2 regions of the Prauserella sediminis genome follow, and region 2 is predicted to be linked to the other one. Evidence: riboswitches for the same ligand, from Rfam matches in the RefSeq annotation. Region 2 holds a riboswitch; the other holds the start of a gene.
What was found. A riboswitch is a leader RNA that binds a small molecule or an ion and turns the genes downstream of it on or off. The one in region 2 is predicted to bind thiamine pyrophosphate.
Positions count from the first base shown of each region.

Region 1: another riboswitch for thiamine pyrophosphate. It lies ahead of FB384_RS13725 (thiamine ABC transporter substrate-binding protein); the one in region 2 lies ahead of thiC (phosphomethylpyrimidine synthase ThiC).

Region 1 covers NZ_JACIBS010000001.1:2,998,479-3,009,086, reverse strand. Annotated here, with positions in the region: gene FB384_RS13735 (ABC transporter ATP-binding protein) at 1-267, opposite strand, end outside; gene FB384_RS13730 (ABC transporter permease) at 268-1,920, opposite strand; gene FB384_RS13725 (thiamine ABC transporter substrate-binding protein) at 1,896-2,987, opposite strand; TPP riboswitch at 3,083-3,176, opposite strand; gene FB384_RS13720 (4a-hydroxytetrahydrobiopterin dehydratase) at 3,311-3,613, shown strand; gene FB384_RS13715 (hypothetical protein) at 3,714-4,022, shown strand; gene FB384_RS13710 (GNAT family N-acetyltransferase) at 4,043-4,603, shown strand; gene FB384_RS13705 (maleylpyruvate isomerase family mycothiol-dependent enzyme) at 4,613-5,239, opposite strand; gene FB384_RS13700 (hypothetical protein) at 5,236-5,559, opposite strand; gene FB384_RS13695 (PaaI family thioesterase) at 5,633-6,130, shown strand; gene FB384_RS13690 (peptidoglycan recognition protein family protein) at 6,291-7,349, opposite strand; gene FB384_RS13685 (nuclear transport factor 2 family protein) at 7,699-8,079, opposite strand; gene FB384_RS13680 (SMP-30/gluconolactonase/LRE family protein) at 8,357-9,250, shown strand; gene FB384_RS13675 (BCCT family transporter) at 9,371-10,608, shown strand, end outside.
Region 2 covers NZ_JACIBS010000001.1:2,540,063-2,550,670, reverse strand. Annotated here, with positions in the region: gene FB384_RS11675 (AIM24 family protein) at 1-147, opposite strand, end outside; gene FB384_RS11670 (TIGR00266 family protein) at 150-827, opposite strand; gene moeA (molybdopterin molybdotransferase MoeA) at 923-2,128, shown strand; gene FB384_RS11660 (phosphatidylserine decarboxylase) at 2,233-2,979, shown strand; gene pssA (CDP-diacylglycerol--serine O-phosphatidyltransferase) at 2,986-3,969, shown strand; gene FB384_RS11650 (AAA family ATPase) at 4,132-6,456, shown strand; gene FB384_RS11645 (LytR C-terminal domain-containing protein) at 6,498-7,217, opposite strand; gene FB384_RS11640 (DUF3263 domain-containing protein) at 7,214-7,537, opposite strand; gene FB384_RS11635 (peptide deformylase) at 7,926-8,483, shown strand; TPP riboswitch at 8,611-8,732, shown strand; gene thiC (phosphomethylpyrimidine synthase ThiC) at 8,756-10,390, shown strand; gene thiD (bifunctional hydroxymethylpyrimidine kinase/phosphomethylpyrimidine kinase) at 10,387-10,608, shown strand, end outside.

The sequences.
Region 1 (10,608 bases), 460 kb from region 2:
GACGTCGCGGTGCGGGAACAGTTGGCCGTCCTGGAACACGAGTCCGAAGCCGCGCCGGTGCACGGGTACGCCCGCGAGGTCGTCGCCGTCCCAGCGGACCGCACCGGTGGCCGGTTCGAGACCGGCGATCGCACGCAACAGCGTCGACTTGCCCGACCCGGACGGCCCGAGCAGCGCCAGCACCTCGCCGTCGGCGATCTCCAGCGACGCGTCACGCACCGCGGGCGTGCGGTCGTAGGTGACGGTCACCCGATCCACGGTCAGCATTCAGAACTCCCCGACGTGCGGCGCCCGCAGGCGGTCGATGACGGCGGCCACGCCCGCGGTGACGAGCATCAGCAGCGTGCACGCCGCGTAAGCCAGTTGAGTGTTGAGTTCGCCCGGCCTGCTGATCAACTCGTTGATCGCGACAGGCAACGTCGGAGCCTCGGGCCGGGCGAGAAAGCTCGTCGCGCCGAACTCGCCGAGCGCGACGACGTAGCCGAACGCCGCGGCCGCCGCCAGGGACCGGGCCGCGAGCGGCACGTCGACCGTCCACCACACCCGCACGGGGGCCGCACCGAGCGTCGCGGCGGCCTGGCGCAGCCGGTCGTCGACCGACCGCAGCACGGGCAGCACCATCCGGATCACCAGCGGCACGACGACGAGCGCCTGGGCCAGCGGCACCAGCATCGGCGAGGTGCGCAGGTCACCCGGCAGCGCATCGAGGGTGACGAGGTAGCCGAAGCCGACGGTCACCGCGGACACGCCGAGCGGCAGCATCAACGCTGCGTCGAGCGTCTCCCCGGCCAGCCGTGCGGCACGGCCGCGGGCCCGTCCCGCCGCCACGAGCGCCACGGCGGCGAGCACCCCGACGATCATCGCCAACACCGTCGCGTCGAAGGCGGTCCGCAGCGAGTTCAGCGCCGCTTCCCAACCGGTGACGCTCAACGCGCCGTCGCCGGAGCCAGCCAGCGCGCGGTAGCCGTCGAACCCCCAGCCGTCGCGTGTGGACAACGAGCGGACGACGAGGGCCAGGATCGGCACCAGCAGGCCCGCCACGACCGTCAGCGCCGCTCCGACGACCCACCACTCCCGCCCCGCAGGCCTGCGGGCGGTCGTCACGGGCGCACGAAGCGGTGCGGCACGTTCCCGTCGTCGCCGCGCCACCCCGCCGACGACCAGCGCCAGGACCACCGCCGCGAGCTGCACCAGCGACAACGCCGCCGCGCCGGACAGGTCGAGCAGCTCGACGGTCCGCAGATAGATCTCGGTCTCGAGCGTGCGATAGCGCCCGCCGCCGAGCATGAGCACGACACCGAAACTCGTGGAACAGAACAGGAACACCACCGCGGCCGACGACGCGAGCGCGGGTGCGAGCGCGGGCAGCGTCACGGTACGGAACGCCTGCCACGGCGACGCACCCAAGCTGCGGGCGGCGTCCTCGGCGCGCCGGTCGAGGTGCGCCCACAGCCCGCCGACGGTGCGCGCCACGACGGCGACGTTGAAGAACGCGTTGGCCAGCACGATCGTCGCCACGCCGCCGCCGGGCCACAACGCCTTGAACGCCAGTCCCACGACGACCGTCGGCAGCACGAACGGCACCAGCAGGAACGTCCGAACCCATCCGGCCCCGCGCAGCCGCACCCGCGCGAGCAGGAACGCCACCGGCATGCCGGCGAGCACCGCCACGGCCGTTGAGGCGGCCGCCTGCCCGAGAGTGAACGCGGCCAGATCCCACGTCTGCGCCTGCGCCAGCGCCCTCGACACCTCGCCGTCGGTGACACCGAGCCGCAGGATCGCCACGACCGGCCAGGCGAACAGCACGCCCAGGAACGCGATCGGCAGGGCGGCGAGCGCGACGACACCGGCCCCGCGCGCCCGCCCGGCCCCGGGGCCGCGCCGCCCGCCTCGGCTCAGCCCTCGTACAGCGCGCGCCACTGTTCGATCCACTGCTCCCGACCCTCGCTGACCTCGTCGGCCGGCAGCTGCGCCGGGTCGTCCGGGAGCGGGGCGGCCCGCTGCCACGAACCGGGCAGTTCGATGTCGGACCTGGCCGGGTAGACGTACATGTTCTCCGGAACGGTGCGCTGGAACTCCGGGGAGAGCAGGAAGTCGACGACCCGGCGCGCCTCGTCGGGGCGGTCGGTGCCGGAGAGCACTCCCGCGTACTCGACCTGCCGGTAGCACGTCTCCAGCAGCGCCTCGGTGCGCGGCGTGCCGTCGTCGCCGATCTCGGCGGCCGGCGAGGACGCGTACGACACGACGATCGGGCGCGGGCCGTTGCCTGAAGATCCCGAGAACTCCTGCGTGTAAGCCTCGCTCCAGCCGCTCACGACCTGAGCCCCGCCGTCCTTGAGCTTGCGCCAGTAGTCCTGCCAGCCGTCCTCGCCGCGGTCGGCGACGGTCGCGAGCAGGAACGCCAGGCCCGGCGAGGAGGTCGCAGGGCTCGGCGTCACCAGCAGCTCGCTGTATCGCGGCCGGGCCAGGTCGGCAAACGTGCGCGGGGCGGGCATGTCGCGCGAGGCGAACCACTCGGTGTCGATGTTGACGCACACATCGCCGACGTCCACGGCTGTCAGCCGGGCGCCGTCACCACCCGAACCGTGGTCGCCGGCGTCGTCGAGCGCGTAGCGCTGCGGGCCTTCGGTGGCGGCCGGAGGGTCGTACGGGGCGAACACGTTCTCGGCGAGCGTGCGGGAGGCGAACGTCGAGTCGATGCCGTAGGCGACATCGGCCACGGGGTTCGCCTTCGTCAGCACGAGCTTGTTCGCCAGCGCGCCGGCGTCACCCTGGTTGAGCACCTCGACGCGGATCCCGGATCGCGACTCGAAATCGTCGAGCACCCGTTGTGGGACGGCGAACGAATCGTGCGTGGCGAGCGTGACCGTCGTCGCCGACGATGCGTCGTCGTCACCGCCGTCACCGCCCCCGATCAAGGTGCACCCGGCTGTGAACAGCCCGGTCACGGCAACGGCGGTCAGCTGGCTCAAGCGGCGCGGCAACATCGGCTCTCCTCGTCGGCACCGTTCGCGGCGCCCGGCCCGCGGTCAGGCGATCCGGAGGGCAGGCGGCCCGGCGTGTAACGGCTCGAGCGGAGCTTGCCTCCCTGCGCCGGCATGACCCGGATCAGGTGCGAACGGTCGTGGGCTCGGCGCCCACCTCTCAGTCCGGCCGGTTCACCGGACTCCCGTGGCGGCGGGCACGTCATCCCTTGATCAAGACACCGCGATCACCCGCCGTGATCACGAAACGGTGATCTCGACGCGATGCGGCCGACATGCCCGACTGCGACTGTGCAGCCTACCCCTCCCGGCACCACCATGGACACATGACGGAGTTACTCAGCGACGACCGCATCCAGGCGGCACTCGAACACCTTCCCAGCTGGCACCGCGACGGCGACGCGATCGTGCGCGAGGCGAAACTGCCGAGCTTCCCCCGCGCTATCGAGGTGGTGAACCGGGTCGCCGAGATGGCGGAAAGCGCAGACCATCACCCGGATATCGACATCCGCTGGCGCACGTTACGTTTCTGTCTGAGCACACACAGTGCCGGCGGGCTCACGGAGAAGGATGTCTCACTGGCGGCCGAGATCGACGGTGCCGTAGACGCCATCATGGAAACCTCCTGACCCCGTCTCACCCATGTCCTGTGACGTGCGCGTCATCCGGCAACCTTCCGGTGTGGCGCGGCGTTGCACGGGTATCCGACAGCAGAGGGAGGGAGTGCGCATGAGCCGAATCGCCTTACGTACCAACGATTTCCGTACCGTGTCCGCGATCGGGGCCGGCAGGCGACTGCGGCGCGCGACCGCCGCGGCGACGCTGTCGGTGTTGACCGTGCTCGGCTCGCTGCTGGCGGGTGCGACGCCAGCGCTGGCCGAGCAGGAGGAGAAGCGGCAGGCTGCCCCCGACCCGTGGGACGCGTTCACCCAGGCGCTCGTCGTCGGCAGCACCGCGTTCGTGATGATCATCGGCCTGGCCGGTGCCGTGCTGTACTACACGGCCAAGGGTCACCGCAGGCAGACGCAACCGCACTGAGCAGGCGACCCGCGGACCCGATGACGGCACCGGCCTTCGCTCACCAGCCCGTCCTCACCGGCGAGCTGGTGCAGTTGCGTCCGGTGCTGCCCGACGACGCTCCCGGCCTGGTCGCGCTGATGCGGGAGGAGGCGCTCACGTGGTGCCCCGGCCGCGGGACGGGGGTACCCGCGCTCGACGACCTCGCGGCGGCCCAGCAGTGGTACGCGTCCTGCGGGCGGCGCGGCGACCGGGTCGACCTCGCCGTCGTCGACCGGGCGACCGGGTCGTTCATCGGCGAGGCGGTACTGGCCGAGCTCGACCGGGACAACGCGTCGTGCCGGTGCCGGATCGGCCTGCTCGGCCCCTACGGCGACGGCCACCGCGACGAGGCCACCCGGCTACTGCTCGGCTACGCACTCGACGAGGCCGGGTTGCACCGGGTGGAGACGCAGGTGGCGGCGTGTCACGTCCGCGCGAGGGAGGCCTACGAGGCGGCGGGCTTCGTGCGCGAAGGCACGCGCCGGGAGGCGGTTGTCACCAGCGGCGGACGGACCGACGTCCACGTCCTCGCGGTGCTGGCCGGCGACCGGACCGCCTGACGGTGCCCTTCAACCGATCCGCGCCGCGAGTGTGGGCCGCCCCGGCCCGTCGAGTTCGTCCATCACGCCGCGACGTCCAGCGATCGCCATGAGCAACGGCTCCGCGGGGCCGCGCACCTCGTCGCCGTCTCCGGTCGAGAAGTCCACGTCGTCGGCCACCAGGCGCAGACCCCGGAGGCGCTGCTTCGCACGCAGCGGCGGTGCGCCCACGGCGAGGGGCAGGACGGCAGCCAACCGGTCGGTCGGTACCTGCCGCGGTCTGCCCAGTGCGCGGCGGATGTCCTGGTGGTGGATCAGACCGTCGGTCAGGCCGATCCGCGCGCCGCCGAGCACGGTGAGCCCCCGCGGGGTCAGGTGGTCGTTCAGCAGCGCCAGCAGCCGGTCCGGCTCGTAGGCGTATTCGGCGACGCCGACCTCGTTGACCGCACCCGGCTTGAACCGCCCACGGGCGAACCGCCGCAGCACCCCGGCCACGCCCAGCTCGTCGTAACTGATCATGTGCGCGACGACATCGCGGATCCGCCAGCCCTCGCACAGGCTCGGCTTCTCCCACTCCTGCGGCGTCAGCGTCGCCAGGAACTCGGCCAGCTCGGTGCGCTCCCGAGTGGCCATGGCGAGCCGGTCGACCGCGGTCACCGCTCGTCGGGTGTACGCCGGGACGGCGCCTCCGGAACACCGTCGATGTGGGCACCGCCGCCGGGGTAACGCCGCGGAGTCTCGTGCGGGTACTGGTCGGCCGCACCGTCGGGCTTGCGGCGGCGCGGGTACGGCTCCTGCGGGCCGGGATGGTCGGGCGGCAGGTCGGAGCCGTGCCGCCGCTCCCCCGGCGGCCGCTGCGGTCCGGGGTTCTGCTGCGTCCCCGGGTTCCCCTCCGCACCGGGCAACCAGTCGATGCCCGGTCGGTCCCCTGCACCGGGACGCGGTTCCGGTTCGGTGTTCCTGTCCGGTTCGGGCATGGCGAGTGTCTCCTGACTCACATCGTCAGCAGGCCGGTCGCGACCGGCTCACCGCCGACGGTAGACCTCGACCATGACGAACGCCATGAGCACCGAGGCCGCGGCGACCGACGAGACCCGCGGTCCGAGCATCCAGCAGCTGCTGTTCCCCGACATGACGTGCTTCGGCTGCGGCCCCGCCAACCCGGACGGTCTCCGGCTGAGCAGCTACGAGGTCGACGGAGCCATCCGAGCGACCTTCACTCCGTGGCCGCAGCACGACAACGGCGGCGGCTACCTCAACGGCGGGATCATCTCGACGCTGCTCGACTGCCACGGCGCCGCAGCCGTCATGCTCGAGGCCGACCGCCGCGACTGGAAGCCGGCTCCGGGGGAGCATCTGGCCTACGTCACCGCCGGGCTCGACGTGCGGTTCCGCAGGCCGACCCCGTTGGACGAGCCGCTGGAGATCACCGCCGAGCTGACGGCGATCGACGAACCGGAGATGACCGTCGTCTGCGAGATCCACCACGGCGGCAAACTGCGTGCCGGGGGAACCGCCGTGTGGAAGCGCTGGCGGCCGCGCAGCTGACCCGTCGAGGACCCGGCACCCCGACACCCGTTGGGCCCGGCACCCGTTGACCCGACATCCGTTGGGCCCGGCACCGAACGACACCGGCGCCGGGCCCGGGGCTCCGAACCCCGGACACGGCGCCGGAACGAGTGGCGGGCAGCCGGTCACCGAAGGCCGATCAGGCGATCCACTCCCACGTCTGCGGGCCGACGACGCCATCGACGACCAGGCCGTTGGCGGTCTGGAACTCCTTGACGGCTTCGGCCGTGGCCGGCCCGAAGTCGCCGTCCTCGACGAGCCGGGCGCCGTATTTGTTCAGGCCGGTCTGCACGGCCTGCGCGGCGTCCCCACCGTGGCCGCTCTTGCGCGTGACGACGAGCACCGCGAAGGTCTTCGGGCCCGCGACACCGTCGACGACCAGTCCTTCGGCCTGCTGGAAGTCCTTGACCGCAGCGGCCGACACCGATCCGAACACGCCGTCGACCTCCAGGTTCGCACCGTGCTCGTTGAGCAGGTGCTGCACGGTCTTCGCGGTCTGCGGCGGGGTCGTCCGGTTCGTCGAGACGGTCGTGAACCCGGAGTCCGCGACGGTCCACGGCGCCGGCGGCTGGGACGGCACCCACTGACCGCGGACGAGCTTCATGAAGTAGTCCCAGTCCCAGCCGGGCCCCGGGTCGGTGTGCGTGGCGCCGGGAGCTTCGGAGTGGGCGATGATGTGGTCCCGGTCCTTCGGAATGCCCCAGCGCGAGCACAGGTGCTGCACCAGCTTCGCCGACTCGCGGTACATCTCCGCCGTGTAGAACTGGCCGGGCTCGGAGACCCAGCCTTCGTGCTCGATGCCGACCGAGTAGTCGTTGGCACCGTTGCCGTGCCACGAGATGCGGTTCTCCCGCACCATCTGGGTGATGTGCCCATCGGAGGACCGGACCACGTAGTGGGCTGCGACGCCGTTCTCACCGGCCATGTGGTTGATCGCACCGCGGTAACTGCCCTGCGTGGTGTGGATGACCACGGCACTGACGCTGGAACGGGTGTCACCCAGCGCGTTGGAACCGGCGGCCACCCAGTCGTCGGCGCCCGGGTACTCCGGTACCGAAGCAGCCGCGGCCTCGGGGAGGCCACCGCGGACGAGAGCGGGCACTCCCACGACGGCGGCCGCGGCGGTGCTGCCCGTCACGGCGAGCATGCGCCGACGGGAAAGGCCTCGAGGGGGATTCGGGTTCTGGTCGGTCGGCATTCTTCCTCCGGGAGGGAACGGCAGCGATGTCTCTACGGCGCGTGCCGTCCGCGGGTGACGGCCCGTGCTCGCAGATCGCGAAGCTAGGCGAGTCGACCGAGGCGAAGTCCGGAAAGCCCGAAAGTCCCTACTTTGCTACTACCGACGAACGGAGGGGGTGGACCGCACACGCCAGGCCACCGAAGAGCCCAGGCACTCAAGCCCCCGAACCTCACGACCCCTCCGAGCACCCGGAACCCCGACACTCGGAATCCCGGCACTCGAAACCCAGGCACCCGGACACCCGAGCACCCGGACGCTCGGCTAGACAGGCTCAGGCCCCAGGCGGCACTCAGCCGGCCCCGGAAGCTCAGGAACCGAAGACGCGGATGCGGTCGAAATCCTGCGCCTTGAGGGTGCGGAACCAGAACACGTGCGACCACTGCACGGTGTCCCCGCGGCGGGTCCAGGATCCCCAGGCCGCGGCGGCCTTGCCGTGGGTGACGGCGGCCTCGACGTGTGCGGCCGTCAGCCCGGCCGGAACGATCTCCGCCAGCGCGGTCGCGACCGCTTCGCGCCCCTCGACGGTGCGCAGACCATCGGAACCGACGACGTCGAGCACACACCCGGGTGCGAGAACCTCGGCCAGCGCCTCGACGTCGCCGCGTGCCAGGTGCTCCTCGAACCGCGCGACGAACACGTTCTTCGGCGAGTTGCCGCATGCGTCGGTACCGGTGATCTCCACTGCCATCGTCGCTCCGTTCTCGGCGTTCGCGGCTCACCGTAGCGGCGCCCACCGACGTTTCACGCCGTGCCGCCTGCCGCGTCCCGCGGTGCCGCACCGCCCCCTCCCGGCGTGATCGACCGTCACAGCGTGCACCGGACCGGACACGCCTTGCGACTATGAGGTGGTTCACCGTACGGTCGCGAAGGCTGGTGACCGAGCGCTCGGCAGCCGGGGCCGGCAGGCGATGACTCCGAGAACGATGACTCCGAGAACGGCGCCACTGGAGGTGTCCTGCGGGACCATGAGTCACGACGTCACGACCGTCCTGAGTGACCTGTCATTCCTGGAGAGCCCACGCTGGCACGACGGCCGGATCTGGGTGTCCGACTTCTACACCCATCGCGTCTACTCCGCGGCCGAGGACGGCGGTGATCTGCGCGTCGAGGCGGAGGTTCCGCAGCAGCCGTCCGGACTCGGCTGGCTGCCCGACGGGCGTCTGCTCGTCGTCTCGATGCGGGACGCCCGCCTGCTGCGGCGGGAACCGGACGGCCGGCTCGTGTGCCACGCCGACCTGTCGGCCCACGTGGGCGGGCACCTCAACGACCTCGTCGTCGACGACCACGGCCGCGCATTCGTCGGGGACTTCGGATTCGATCTCATGGGCGGCGCGCCGGCGCGTCCGACGAACCTGATGCGGGTCGATCCGGACGGCACGGTGACGACGGCCGCTGAGGACATGCACTTCCCCAACGGCAGCGTCATCACCGACGACGGCACGCTGCTGGTGTGCGAGACCCTCGCCAACCGGGTGGCGGCGTTCGACATCGCCGCCGACGGCACGCTCACGAACCGGCGCGTCTGGGCCGCGTTCGGTGATCCGCCCACCGAGCGGGAGATCGAGAAGGCACTGCCGCAGGTCCTCGTCGCCGCGGACGGCTGCTGTCTGGACGCCGCCGGTGCCCTGTGGATCGCCGATGCCACGGGCAACCGTGCCATCCGCGTGCGCCCGGGTGGCGAGATCGTCGACGAGATCCGGCCCGGCACCGGCGTGTTCGCGTGCATGCTCGGCGGCGCGGACGGCCGCACGTTGTACCTGTGCACGGCACCCGATTTCCACGAGGATGCGCGGACCTCGGCACGCGAAGCCGTGTTGCGGTCCGCGCGGGTGCACGCCGCCCACGCGGGCAGGCCCTGACCGCCGATCGGCAGGCCGCGACGGCGGGCCTCGACTTCGGTATCACCCCGATGCGGGTCGAGCTGCTCGCGTCGGCGAAACCCCAGCTCGCAGAGTCGCGAGACTTTACACTCGTCCCACATGAGCGACCGACAACCCGGCACCGCGGCCGACAACCCGCGGCTGGGACCGGTCTTCTACGTGTCGCTCGCCGCATCCGTCGCGTTCATCGTCGTCGGAGTCGCGGTGCCGTCGCGCGTGGCCGACGTCCTCGAAGCGACACGGCAGCTGGTGGTCGACACGTTCGGCCCGGCCTATCCGGTCACGGTCCTGGCGCTGCTGCTGTTCGTGGCAGCGCTCGCACTGACCCCGTTCGGCAGGATGCGACTCGGGACCGCCGACACGCGGCCGGAGTTCGGCTGGGTGTCGTGGATCGCGATGCTGCTCAGCGCGGGTGTCGGGCTGAGTTTCCTGTTCTGGGGCACCGCCGAGCCACTGATCCACCTGGCCGACCCTCCCGGTGGCACCGCGGAGCCCGGGTCGGCCGAGGCCGCTGCCGTGGGCATCCGCTACTCATTCCTGTTCTGGGGGCTGCACGCCTGGGCGATCTACGCCGTCGTCGGGATCGCGGTCGGCTACTCCAGCTTCCGGCACGGGCGCAAACTGCTGGTCAGCGCAGCCTTGCGGCCGCTGCTGGGCCGTACGGCCGACGGCCCGGTCGGCAAGGTCGTCGACATCCTGGCGGTGTTCGCGATCCTGTTCGGGGTCGCGACGTCACTCGGGCTCGGCACCCGCGAGTTGAACGCGGGCATGGGCCATGCGCTGGGCGTGCCCGAGTCGTACGGCGTCAAGATCGCGATCATCGCGGGGCTGATGACCGTCAGCACCATCTCGGCCATGACGGGGCTCGGCAGGGGCATCCGCGTGCTGAGCCTGGTCAACATCGCACTGTGCGGGGTGCTGCTCGGATTCGTGCTCATCCTCGGACCGACGGCCCACATCTTCGGCACTCTCGGCACCGGCCTCCGCGATTACGTAGGCAGTTTCCTGCCGATGAGCTTCGCGGCGGAGGGCGCCGAGGGTGACACCTGGAATCAGGAGTGGGTCTACTTCTTCTGGGCGTGGTGGATCGGCTGGGCCCCGTTCGTCGGAACGTTCATCGCCCGGATCTCGCGCGGCCGGACGATCCGCAGCATCGTCGCCGGAGTGGTGTTGGTGCCGACCGCGGTGAGCGTCGGCTGGTTCTCCGTCTTCGGTGGAACCGCGCTGCAGCGCGAGGAAGCCGGCGCCGTGGACGTGTCCCACGTCGCGGGCAATACCAAGGCCGTCGCGACCGTGGAGGTGCTGGGCAGCCTACCCGGTGCGACGTTGACGTTCGT
Region 2 (10,608 bases):
GGTCGGCTCACCACGGGCGGGCCGGGACACCGAGACGCCGAAACTGCTCGCCATGATCGCCTTTGCCGGTGCCTGCACGGCCTCGCCGTCGGCGAGCACGATGCGGGCGACACCGAACGTCGGCGTGTGCCGGGTGTGGACCTCCATGCCTACCGCCCCGGCGACTGCTGCCAGACCCACAGCGCCAGCGCCGAGGGATTGCGGGTCTGGGTCATGATCTGTCCGGGGCCCGCGAAGTCGAAGACCAGCCCCTCACCGCTCTTGACGCTCTGCACCATCCCGCCGGAGACCTTGCGCAGCTGCGACTGCACCGTCTCGGCGTAGGCCACGACGTGCCCCGAGTCGATGGTGATCATCTCCCCCGGCTGCAAGTTGACGACCTCGAGCGCGCCGTAGCAGGACACGATCACCGGTCCCTGGCCGGCCGCGTAGGTGAGGAAGCCGCCCTCGCCGCCGAACAGCTGGCTGAACCCGCCCCACTGGGTCTGCAGGTTGACGGTGTGGGCCGAGGCGATCCACGACCCGCGCGTGATGCACCAGCCCACGCGGCCGTCGAGGTTGATCACCTGCAGATCTCCGGGCAGGCTCGCCGCGACGTCGACCCAGCCACCGTTCTGCGGCGCGGTGTAGGTGCTGATGAACATCGACTCGCCGCCGAGCACCGCCCGGCCGAGACCCTTCATGACGCCGCCCTGGGTGGACGCCTGGACCTGCACCCCGTAACTCGTCGCGACCATCGCACCCGCCTCCGCCTGGACGGGCTCGCCCGGGGCGAGCATGATGCGCCCGACCGCGAACGACGGCTGGTGCCGCAGCTGTACCTGCACGAGAACCTCCCCTGAGCGACACGGAACTCCGCCTCCCAGGGGTTCCGAGCGGGGAGAGTCTGACACAGCCACGATCGGCGAGGAGGATGACCGGCGTGATCTCCGTCGACGAACACCGCGCACAGGTGACCGAACTGCTGGGCAAGCGGCCCGCGGTCAGCAGGCCCGTCACCGAGTGCGCCGGACTGGTACTGGCCGAGGACGTCGCGGCACCGGTGTCGCTGCCGCCGTTCGACAACTCCGCGATGGACGGCTACGCCGTGCGCTCCGCCGACGTCGCGGGCGCGAGCGAGGACGCACCCGTCGAACTGGACGTCGGGGTCGACATCCCCGCCGGCCTGACCGACGTCCCCGCGCTTCCGCCCGGCACCGCGCACCGCATCATGACCGGCGCCCCCATGCCCGACGGCGCCGACACCGTGGTGATGGTCGAACGCACCGACGGCGGCACCACCCGCGTGCGGATCCACGCCGAGTCGGCGCCCGGCACCCACGTGCGCCGCGCGGGCGAGGACGTCGCCGCGGGGACCGTCGCGCTCGAGGCCGGCACCGTGTGCGGCCCCGCCCAGCTGGGCCTGGCCTCGGCCGTCGGCAGAGAAACCCTCGCGGTTTTCGTGCCACCGCGGGTCCTGGTGGTGTCGACGGGCACGGAACTGGTGCTGCCCCCTCAGCCGCTCGCCCACGGCCAGATCTACGAGTCCAACAGCGTCATGCTCGGCGGCGCGCTGCGGGCGCTGGGGTGCGAGGTGACCACGGTGCGCAGCGTCGCCGACGACGTCGACAGCTTCCGCGCGGCCATCGAACCGCGGCTCGCCGACGTCGATCTCGTCGTCACCTCCGGCGGTGTCAGCGCGGGCGCCTACGAGGTCGTCAAGGACACCCTGACCGGGGCGGGCGTGACGTTCACGAAGGTCGCCGTGCAACCCGGCGGACCTCAGGGATGCGGCACGTGGGACGGCGTCCCGGTCGTCACGCTGCCCGGCAACCCGGTCAGCGTGCTCGTGTCGTTCGAGGCGTTCCTGCGGCCCGCGATCCTGTCCTCGCTCGGCCATGCCGACCCGGACCGCACCCGGGTACGCGCGCGACTGCTCGAGACGCTCACGTCGCCGCAGGGCAAACGCCAGTTCCGCCGCGGCTACTACTCGCACCCCGACGGCGACGTGACCGGAGTGGTCGGACCCCGTGGCGGCCCTGCTTCACATCTGCTCGCGGCTCTGTCGCAGGCCAACTGCCTCATCGTGCTCGACGAGGACACCACCGAAGCGCCCGCGGACTCCGAGGTGGACGTGCTGCTGCTGTGACGCGCGCGAGGGCGGACGTGAGGCGGCGACCGGTGCGTTACCCCAGCGGAGTAGCGTGGTCGCGTTCGAGGTTCACCTACGCGAACGGAACAGACGACCGAACCATGGCTTCCGACGGCATACCGGCGTCCACGGCCTCCGCAGCCTCCAAGGCTTCGGCGGCACTCGGCCACGCCGCAGCGATCACCAGGGAAACGCTGCCGCCGATGCACCCGGCCGGCAGACCGTTCGTACTCGGCGGCCTCGCCGCGACGCTCGCGTTGCGCAAGGTGTCGGCGAGCCTCGGCGTCCTCGCCGGGCTGGGCACACTCGCCACGGCGGCGTTCTTCCGCGAACCGCACCGGGTGCCGCCGCAGCGCGAGGACCTCGTCGTCGCGGCCGCGGACGGCACCGTGTCGCTGATCTCCGAGGCCGTGCCGCCCGCCGAACTCGGCCTGCCCGACGAGCCGCGCACCCGCGTGAGCGTCTTCCTGTCCATGTTCGACGTCCACGTGCAGCGCATGCCCGTCAGCGGCACCGTGGAGCGGGCCGCCTACCGGCCGGGCACGTTCCTGTCCGCCGACCTCGACAAGGCCAGCGAGGACAACGAGCGCAACTCGCTGCTGCTGCGCACCGACGCGGGCCACGACGTCGTCGTCACCCAGATCGCCGGGCTGGTCGCGCGCCGCATCGTGTGCCAGGTCGCCGAGGGCGAACGGCACGACGTCGGAGCGACCTACGGGCTGATCCGGTTCGGCTCCCGCGTCGACACCTACCTGCCGCCGGGCAGCCGCGTCCTCGTCCGCGAAGGACAGCGCACCGTCGGCGGCGAGACCGTCATCGCCGAAACCGCCCCCGCTGCGAGGGACTGACCCGTGATGTCCCGGACCACTCCCGGCGTCCGGCTGCTGCCGAACGCCATCACCGTGCTCGCGCTGTGCTCGGGGCTTTCCGCCGTGCAGTTCGCCCTGACCGGCGCCTACGTGCTGGCCATCGGCGCCATCGGCGTCGCCGCCATCCTCGACAGCCTCGACGGGCGCATCGCCCGACTGCTCGACGCGTCGTCGAAGATGGGAGCCGAGCTCGACTCGCTGTCCGACGCGATCTCGTTCGGCGTGGCGCCCGCCCTGGTGCTGTACGTGTGGCTGCCGGGTGACGCCCGGTTCAGTTGGGTCGTCGCGCTGATCTTCGCCGTATGCATGGTGCTGCGGCTGGCCCGGTTCAACACCCTGCTCGACGAGGACCAACCGCCGTTCGCAGCCGAGTTCTTCGTCGGCGTCCCCGCTCCCGCGGGTGGTCTGACGGCGCTGCTGCCGGTGATCGTCACGCTCGAGTTCGGCACCGGTTGGTGGTCGTCGCAGCCCGTGGTGTGGGTGTGGACGATCGCCACGGCGGCACTGTTGATCAGCCGCATCCCCACGCTGTCGCTGAAGAAGCTGCGCGCACCGGCGAAGGCGGTCGCGCCGCTGCTGGTGGGTGTCGGACTGCTGGCGGCGGCGGTCATCCAGTACCCGCTGATCGCGCTGGCGGCGGCGCTGGTGCTGTACCTGGCTCACATCCCGTACGCGGTGCGCCGCTACCACTGGCTCGCCGCGCACCCCGAGGCATGGGACGTGCCGGGGCGCGAACGCCGTGCCATGCGCAGGGGGTTGCGCGGGCAGCGGCGTCTCGGACTGCGCAAGCCACGACTGCGCCGCGTCGCCGGTGCCGCACGGCGGGCTGTCCAGCGATCGGACGGCAGTCCCGGCACCGGCACGGCCACGTCACACGTGTCGCGGGTGTACCCGCCCGCCGATCCGGCGCGCACCTCGTCACGGAAACGAGGCTGGCGACGCATCGGGCTCCGCCAACGCGAACGCTGAGCCCGACGGGCCCGGACGGACGCGCTCCGCGCGACAGTGCTCAATCAATTCCCCCAAGGCTCAATCAATTCCCCCAAGGGCGGCACTACATCGGCGCCGGCCGCCGGACGAGATCGGCGGTCCTCGGCGCGCCCGGTGTCCGTTCCTCATAGAGTGGCGGCTGTGACGTCCTCGGCTCAGATCACGCTCACCGTCCGGCACACCCCGTCCGCGCTCGACTCGCGCCGCGGTGTCGTCCGTATGCACCCCGAAGTGCTCGACGCCCTCGGCTTGCGCGCCTGGGACGCGGTACGGCTCACCGGAGCACGCGCCAGCGCCGCGTTGGCCGCCCCAGCCGACGACGGTGTGCCCGGAGTCGTGCTGGCCGACGACGTGACGATGTCGAACCTCGGCGTCACGGAGGGTTCGGAGGTCGTCGTCGCACCGTGCGATGCGACCGTCGCGCGAACCGTCACCGTGTCCGGGTCCCGGCTCGCCACGATGTCGCTCACCGCCACGACCCTGCGGCAAGCGCTTGCGGGCAAGGTGCTGACCGTCGGCGACGCGGTGTCGCTGCTCCCCCAGGACCTGTCCCCGCCGCCGGGAGCCGACGTCGCCGCGGTCCGCGGCACGCTCTCGCGCACCGTCGGCGCGACGTGGACGACGGAACTGCTCACCGTCACCGCCACCGAACCGGCGACGGGCCCCGTCGTGGTCGGCCAGTCCACGGTCGTCCGCTGGCGCGGCGACGAGACCACGCCTGCCGCCGACACCGTCACCGACGCGGCGGGAACGACGGCACAGTCGCAGGCACAACCGGCACGGTCACAGCCGGCGCAGGCACGGCCGGCGGCCGGGGCCACCCCGGCGGCCGCCGAACCCGAAGTCGCCGAGATCGCCGTCACCGAACCGTCCGACGATGCCGGCACCGTGCCCGTGTCCGAACTCGCGGGACACTCCGCCGCCACCCGCACCCTCGCCGAATGGTTCGACCTCGCCTTCCACCGGCCGGACCTGCTCGCCAAACTCGGCACGTCCGCACGCCTCGGCGTGTTGCTCGCCGGACCGGAAGGCGTCGGCAAGGCGACGCTGGCCCGGTCCGTCGCCCACGCCGAGAAGGTCCGGGTCGTGACCCTCGCCGCGCCGACGCTCGCGGTCCTCGAACCCGACGCCGCACTGAACCGGCTGGCCCAGGCCGTCGACGCCGTCACGTCCGGCGACGGTTCCGGTCTCCTACTGCTCACCGACGTCGATGCGCTCCTTCCGGCCCACCAGCAGCCGCCCGTCGCGACCGTGCTGCTCGACCGGATCCGCAACGCCCTCGCCGAACCGGGGTTCGCGCTGGTCGCCACGACGGCACACCCCGAATCGGTCGACCCGCGGCTGCTGGCCGTCGACCTGCTCGATCGCGAGCTCACGCTCGCCCAGCCCGATGCCGGCGTGCGCACCGAACTGCTGCGGATCCTGTTCCGCGACGTCCCCGTGGAATCCGATGTGGATTTCGGGGCGATCGCCGAGCGGACACCGGGCTTCGTCGCAGCCGACCTGCTCGCGCTGCGCCGCGACGCCGCCGTCCGGGGCGCTCTGCGGCAGCGCGACGACAGCGCGAGCGGTGACTCCGGGCCCGCGATCGCGCAACAGGACCTGATCGACGCCCTGTCCTCCGTCCGTCCGATCTCGATGTCCGAATCGGACACGCTGGCCACCGGCGGGCTCACGCTCGACGACGTCGGCGGCATGGGAGAGATCAAGCAGTCGCTCACCGAGGCCGTGCTGTGGCCGCTTCGCTATCCGGACTCGTTCGCACGGCTCGGCGTCGCACCGCCGCGCGGCCTGATGCTGTACGGACCACCCGGCAACGGCAAGACCTTCCTCGTGCGCGCGCTCGCGGGTGAGGGCGCGCTGAACGTGTTCGCCGTCAAGGGCGCCGAACTGATGGACAAGTTCGTCGGCGAATCGGAACGGTCGGTGCGGGAGCTGTTCCACCGTGCCGCAGAGGCGGCACCCTCGCTGATCTTCCTCGACGAGGTCGACGCGCTGGCACCGCGCCGCGGCCAGGGCAGTGACTCCGGCGTGGCCGACCGCGTCGTCGCCGCGCTGCTGACCGAGCTCGACGGTGTGGAGCCGCTGCGTGACGTCGTCGTGCTGGGCGCCACGAACCGGCCCGAACTCGTCGACCCGGCGTTGCTGCGGCCCGGCAGGCTGGAACGGCAGATCTACGTGCCACCGCCCACCGCCGAGGCCCGCGCCGACATCCTGCAGTCGGCCGCCAAGAACACGCCGCTCGCCGACGACGTCGACCTCACCGACGTCGCCGCATCGCTGGAACGCTACTCGGCGGCCGACTGCTCGGCGCTGATCCGCGAAGCGGCACTGACGGCGATGCGCGAATCACTCGAGGCCACGGAGGTCACCGCGGCGCACCTGGACAAGGCCCGTACGGTCGTCCGGCCGTCCCTCGACCCGCAGCAGCTGGCCGACCTGGAGGAATACGCCCGGAACCGGTGACCGCGCCCGGCACCGTCCAGGACGGTGCCAGCCTGAGCGTGTCAGCGGTTGTCCGCGTAGTCCTTCGTCACGATCACGATGACGCCCGGACTCGAGTCCTCGATGCCCTTGAACCGCTTCGCGACGTTGATGCCGAGACTGTCGGCGAGCACCCGCGCCGCGTGCTCCTCATCGGTGCCGGGGCGGAAGTACGCGGTGCTCTCGTGGATGACGCCGTCGGAGTAGTTGGCCTCCTCCACGACGTTCCAACCCTGGGCACGCATGTCGTCACCCGCCGTACGGGCCAGCCCACTGATCGTGCTGTTGTTGTACACCCGCACGTCCACGGCCTTGACGTTCACCTTCTGGTTCTCGGACCCGTCGCCGCCCCGATTGCCACCGGAGCCGTCCGAACCGCCCGCGGTTCCGTCCGCGCCACCGCCGCCGTTGTCGCCACTGCCGCCGTCGTCGGTGCCGTCGCCGTCACTGCCGTTACCGTCGGCGGAGTCACCGGACTCGTCACCCGAACCGTCACCGTCGGCTCCGTCGCCCGAGCCGTCCGATCCGTCTCCCGAATCGGGCCGCTGCTCGTCCGGCGAGCCGGACTGGCCGCCGTCGCCATCACCCGGCGTGTTCGTCTCGGACGTCTCCTGCGCCGTCGGCTGTTCGTCACCACCGGTCACCAGCGTGACACCGCCGATCACCGCCGCGATCACCGCGACCGCCAACAGGCCGAGTCCGGCGGCGCGCATGGGCCTGGACAGACCGTCGAAGATGCTCATGACAGCTCGATCCCCAACCGGCGCGCTGCACGCACCCGCTGCCGCGACGCGCGAGCCTTCCGCAGCCGCTTCACCAGCATCGGGTCGGCACGCATGGCGTCCTGTTTGTCGATAAGTCGATTCAGAATCTGGTAGTAGCGCGTCGGCGACATCGCGAACAACTCACGGATGCCCTGCTCCTTCGCGCCCGCGTACTTCCACCACTGCCGCTCGAACGCGAGCACTTCCCGCTCCCGCTCCGTGAGCCCCTCGGCCGGCTGCGCATCATCCGCCGACGAAGACGATCTACCCTTGCCCTCCGTCGACTCCGCGGCGTCCATGTGGCTCCTCGCAGGCGTTCTCGGCGAATAACACGGATGTGGTTTCCGCAGCCGCCATTAGATCACGCGAGACCACTGTCAGTGGTGTAACCCGGCCCCGGCGCGTCCCGGCCGGAAGTCCCGGCCGGAAGTCCCGGCCGGGAACGGTCGCGAATGGTCGCCGGTGAGCAACGACACGCCGTCGACCCACCACGGGCCCGGCCCGCCCACCGCATGCCCCGCGGCATCGCCCACCGGCCGACCGCCGTGGAGTCACTTCGAGGCACCGGGGCGGGCGTCGGCCCGGTCGTCGCCCACCTCCAAGGCGTCGCTACGCGATACTGGCCCGCCCGTCGCCCGGCCACCAACCCCTCAAGGAATCGCTACGCGATACTGCTTGAATGGGCACGTGAGCATCCATCCCATCGTCATCGCCGGTGACCCCGTACTGCACAACCCCACCCGCGAGGTGACGGAGTACGACGACAAGCTGGCCACGCTCGTCGACGACATGTTCGAGACGATGTACGCGGCCGAGGGCGTCGGGCTGGCGGCGAACCAGATCGGCCTCGACCTCCGCTTGTTCGTGTACGACTGCCCCGACGACGAAGGCGTGCGGCACAAGGGCGTCGTGGTGAACCCGAAGCTCGAGACGTCCGAGATCCCGGAGACGATGCCGGACCCGGACGACGACTGGGAGGGCTGCCTGTCCGTGCCCGGCGAGGCGTACCCGACGGGCCGCGCGTCGTGGGCGAAGGTGACCGGGTTCGACACCGGCGGCAACACCGTCGAGGTCGAAGGCACCGGCTACTTCGCCCGCTGCCTGCAGCACGAGACGGACCACCTCGACGGTTACATCTACCTCGACCGCCTCACGGGCAGGCACGCCCGCGCGGCGAAGAAGATGCTCAAGAAGAACGACTGGACGTCGGCAGGCAACAGCTGGCTTCCCCCGAAGGAACTCTGACCGGAAGTACCGCAATCCCAGGGATTTCCTCCCCGGACACGGCAGGGCGGGCGTTCGCGACGGAATTCGCGGGCGCCCGCCTGTTGCTTGTCGCGGCCGATGGTGGCATCGTCGCTGTCGGAACAAATACATCGAACGCGGGAGCTCGCGCCTTGGCGGGCTGAGAGGGCGACTGGGTACGACCCGGTGTCGCCGACCGCACGAACCTGACTGGATAATGCCAGCGTAGGGAGTGAATGTCGTTGCCGACGCCTGTTTCCGACAATTCCGCCGTGTCCGCCGCCACGGACTCCTCCGTCAACGGTTCCGCCGTCACGACGGGACCGATCGAGGGCTCCGCCAAGGCGTACGCCCCCACCGAGTCCGGCCTGCAGGTCCCGGTGCGCCGCATCGCACTGACGAACGGTGAGCACTTCGACGTCTACGACACCTCCGGCCCGTACACCGATTCCGACGCCGACATCGACGTCCACAATGGACTTTACCCGTTGCGTCGCGGCTGGTCGTCGGAGCACCGCACCCAGCTCGAATGGGCACGCGATGGCGTGGTCACGCCCGAGATGGAGTTCATCGCGGTCCGTGAGGGCGTGACAGCCGAGTTCGTCCGGTCCGAAGTCGCCTCCGGGCGCGCCGTGATTCCGGTCAGCCGCAAGCATCCCGAGGCCGAGCCGATGATCATCGGTAAGAACTTCCTCGTGAAGGTCAACGCCAACCTGGGCAACTCGGCCGTGACGTCTTCGGTCGAGGAAGAGGTCGAGAAGATGGTGTGGGCGACCCGCTGGGGTGCCGACACGATCATGGACCTGTCGACGGGGAAACGGATCCACGAGACGCGCGAGTGGATCCTGCGTAACTCACCGGTTCCGGTCGGAACCGTTCCGATCTACCAGGCTCTCGAGAAGGTCGACGGCGAGCCCGAGAAGCTGACGTGGGAGCTCTACCGCGACACGATCATCGAGCAGTGCGAACAGGGCGTGGACTACATGACCGTCCACGCGGGAGTGCTGCTGCGCTACGTCCCGCTGACGGCCCAGCGAGTGACGGGCATCGTCTCCCGCGGCGGTTCGATCATGGCGGCGTGGTGCCTGGCCCACCACCGCGAGTCGTTCCTGTACACACGTTTCTCCGAGCTGTGCGAGATCCTGCGGTCCTACGACGTGACGTTCTCCCTCGGTGACGGACTGCGTCCCGGTTCGATCGCCGACGCCAACGATCGCGCGCAGTTCGCCGAGTTGGAGACACTCGGCGAACTGACCCACATCGCCCGTGACCACGGCGTGCAGGTGATGATCGAAGGCCCCGGCCACGTACCGATGGACAAGATCAAGGAGAACGTCGAGCTCGAGGAGAAGCTCTGCGGCGAGGCGCCGTTCTACACGCTCGGTCCACTCGCGACGGACATCGCGCCCGCCTACGACCACATCACGTCGGCGATCGGCGCGGCCGAGATCGCCCGGCACGGCACCGCGATGCTGTGTTACGTCACGCCGAAGGAGCACCTGGGCCTGCCGAACCGCGACGACGTGAAGACCGGCGTCATCACGTACAAGATCGCGGCGCACTCCGCGGACCTGGCCAAGGGGCATCCGCGAGCGCAGGAGCGGGACGACGCGCTGTCGAAGGCGCGGTTCGAGTTCCGCTGGATCGACCAGTTCAACCTGTCCCTCGACCCGGACACCGCGCGGGCCTACCACGACGAGACCCTTCCCGCCGAGCCCGCGAAGACCGCGCACTTCTGCTCGATGTGCGGGCCGAAGTTCTGCTCGATGCGTATCACCCAGGACATCCGGGCCTACGCCGAGGAACACGGCCTGTCCTCTGTGGAGGCCATCGAGGAGGGCATGCGGGAGAAGTCCGAGGAGTTCAGCTCCCGCGGCGGCCGGGTCTACCTACCGGTGGCGGAATGAGCACCGGCGGTCCTCCGGAAGCGGCAGGCGCGAAAGCACCGCCGCCGACGGCGCTCACGATCGCAGGCTCCGACTCCGGCGGCGGCGCCGGCATCCAGGCGGACCTGCGGACGTTCTTCGCCTGTGGCGTGCACGGCATGACCGCGGTCACGGCCGTTACCGTGCAGAACTCGCTCGGCGTCGAGGATTTCACCGAGATCCCGTCGAACGTCGTCACC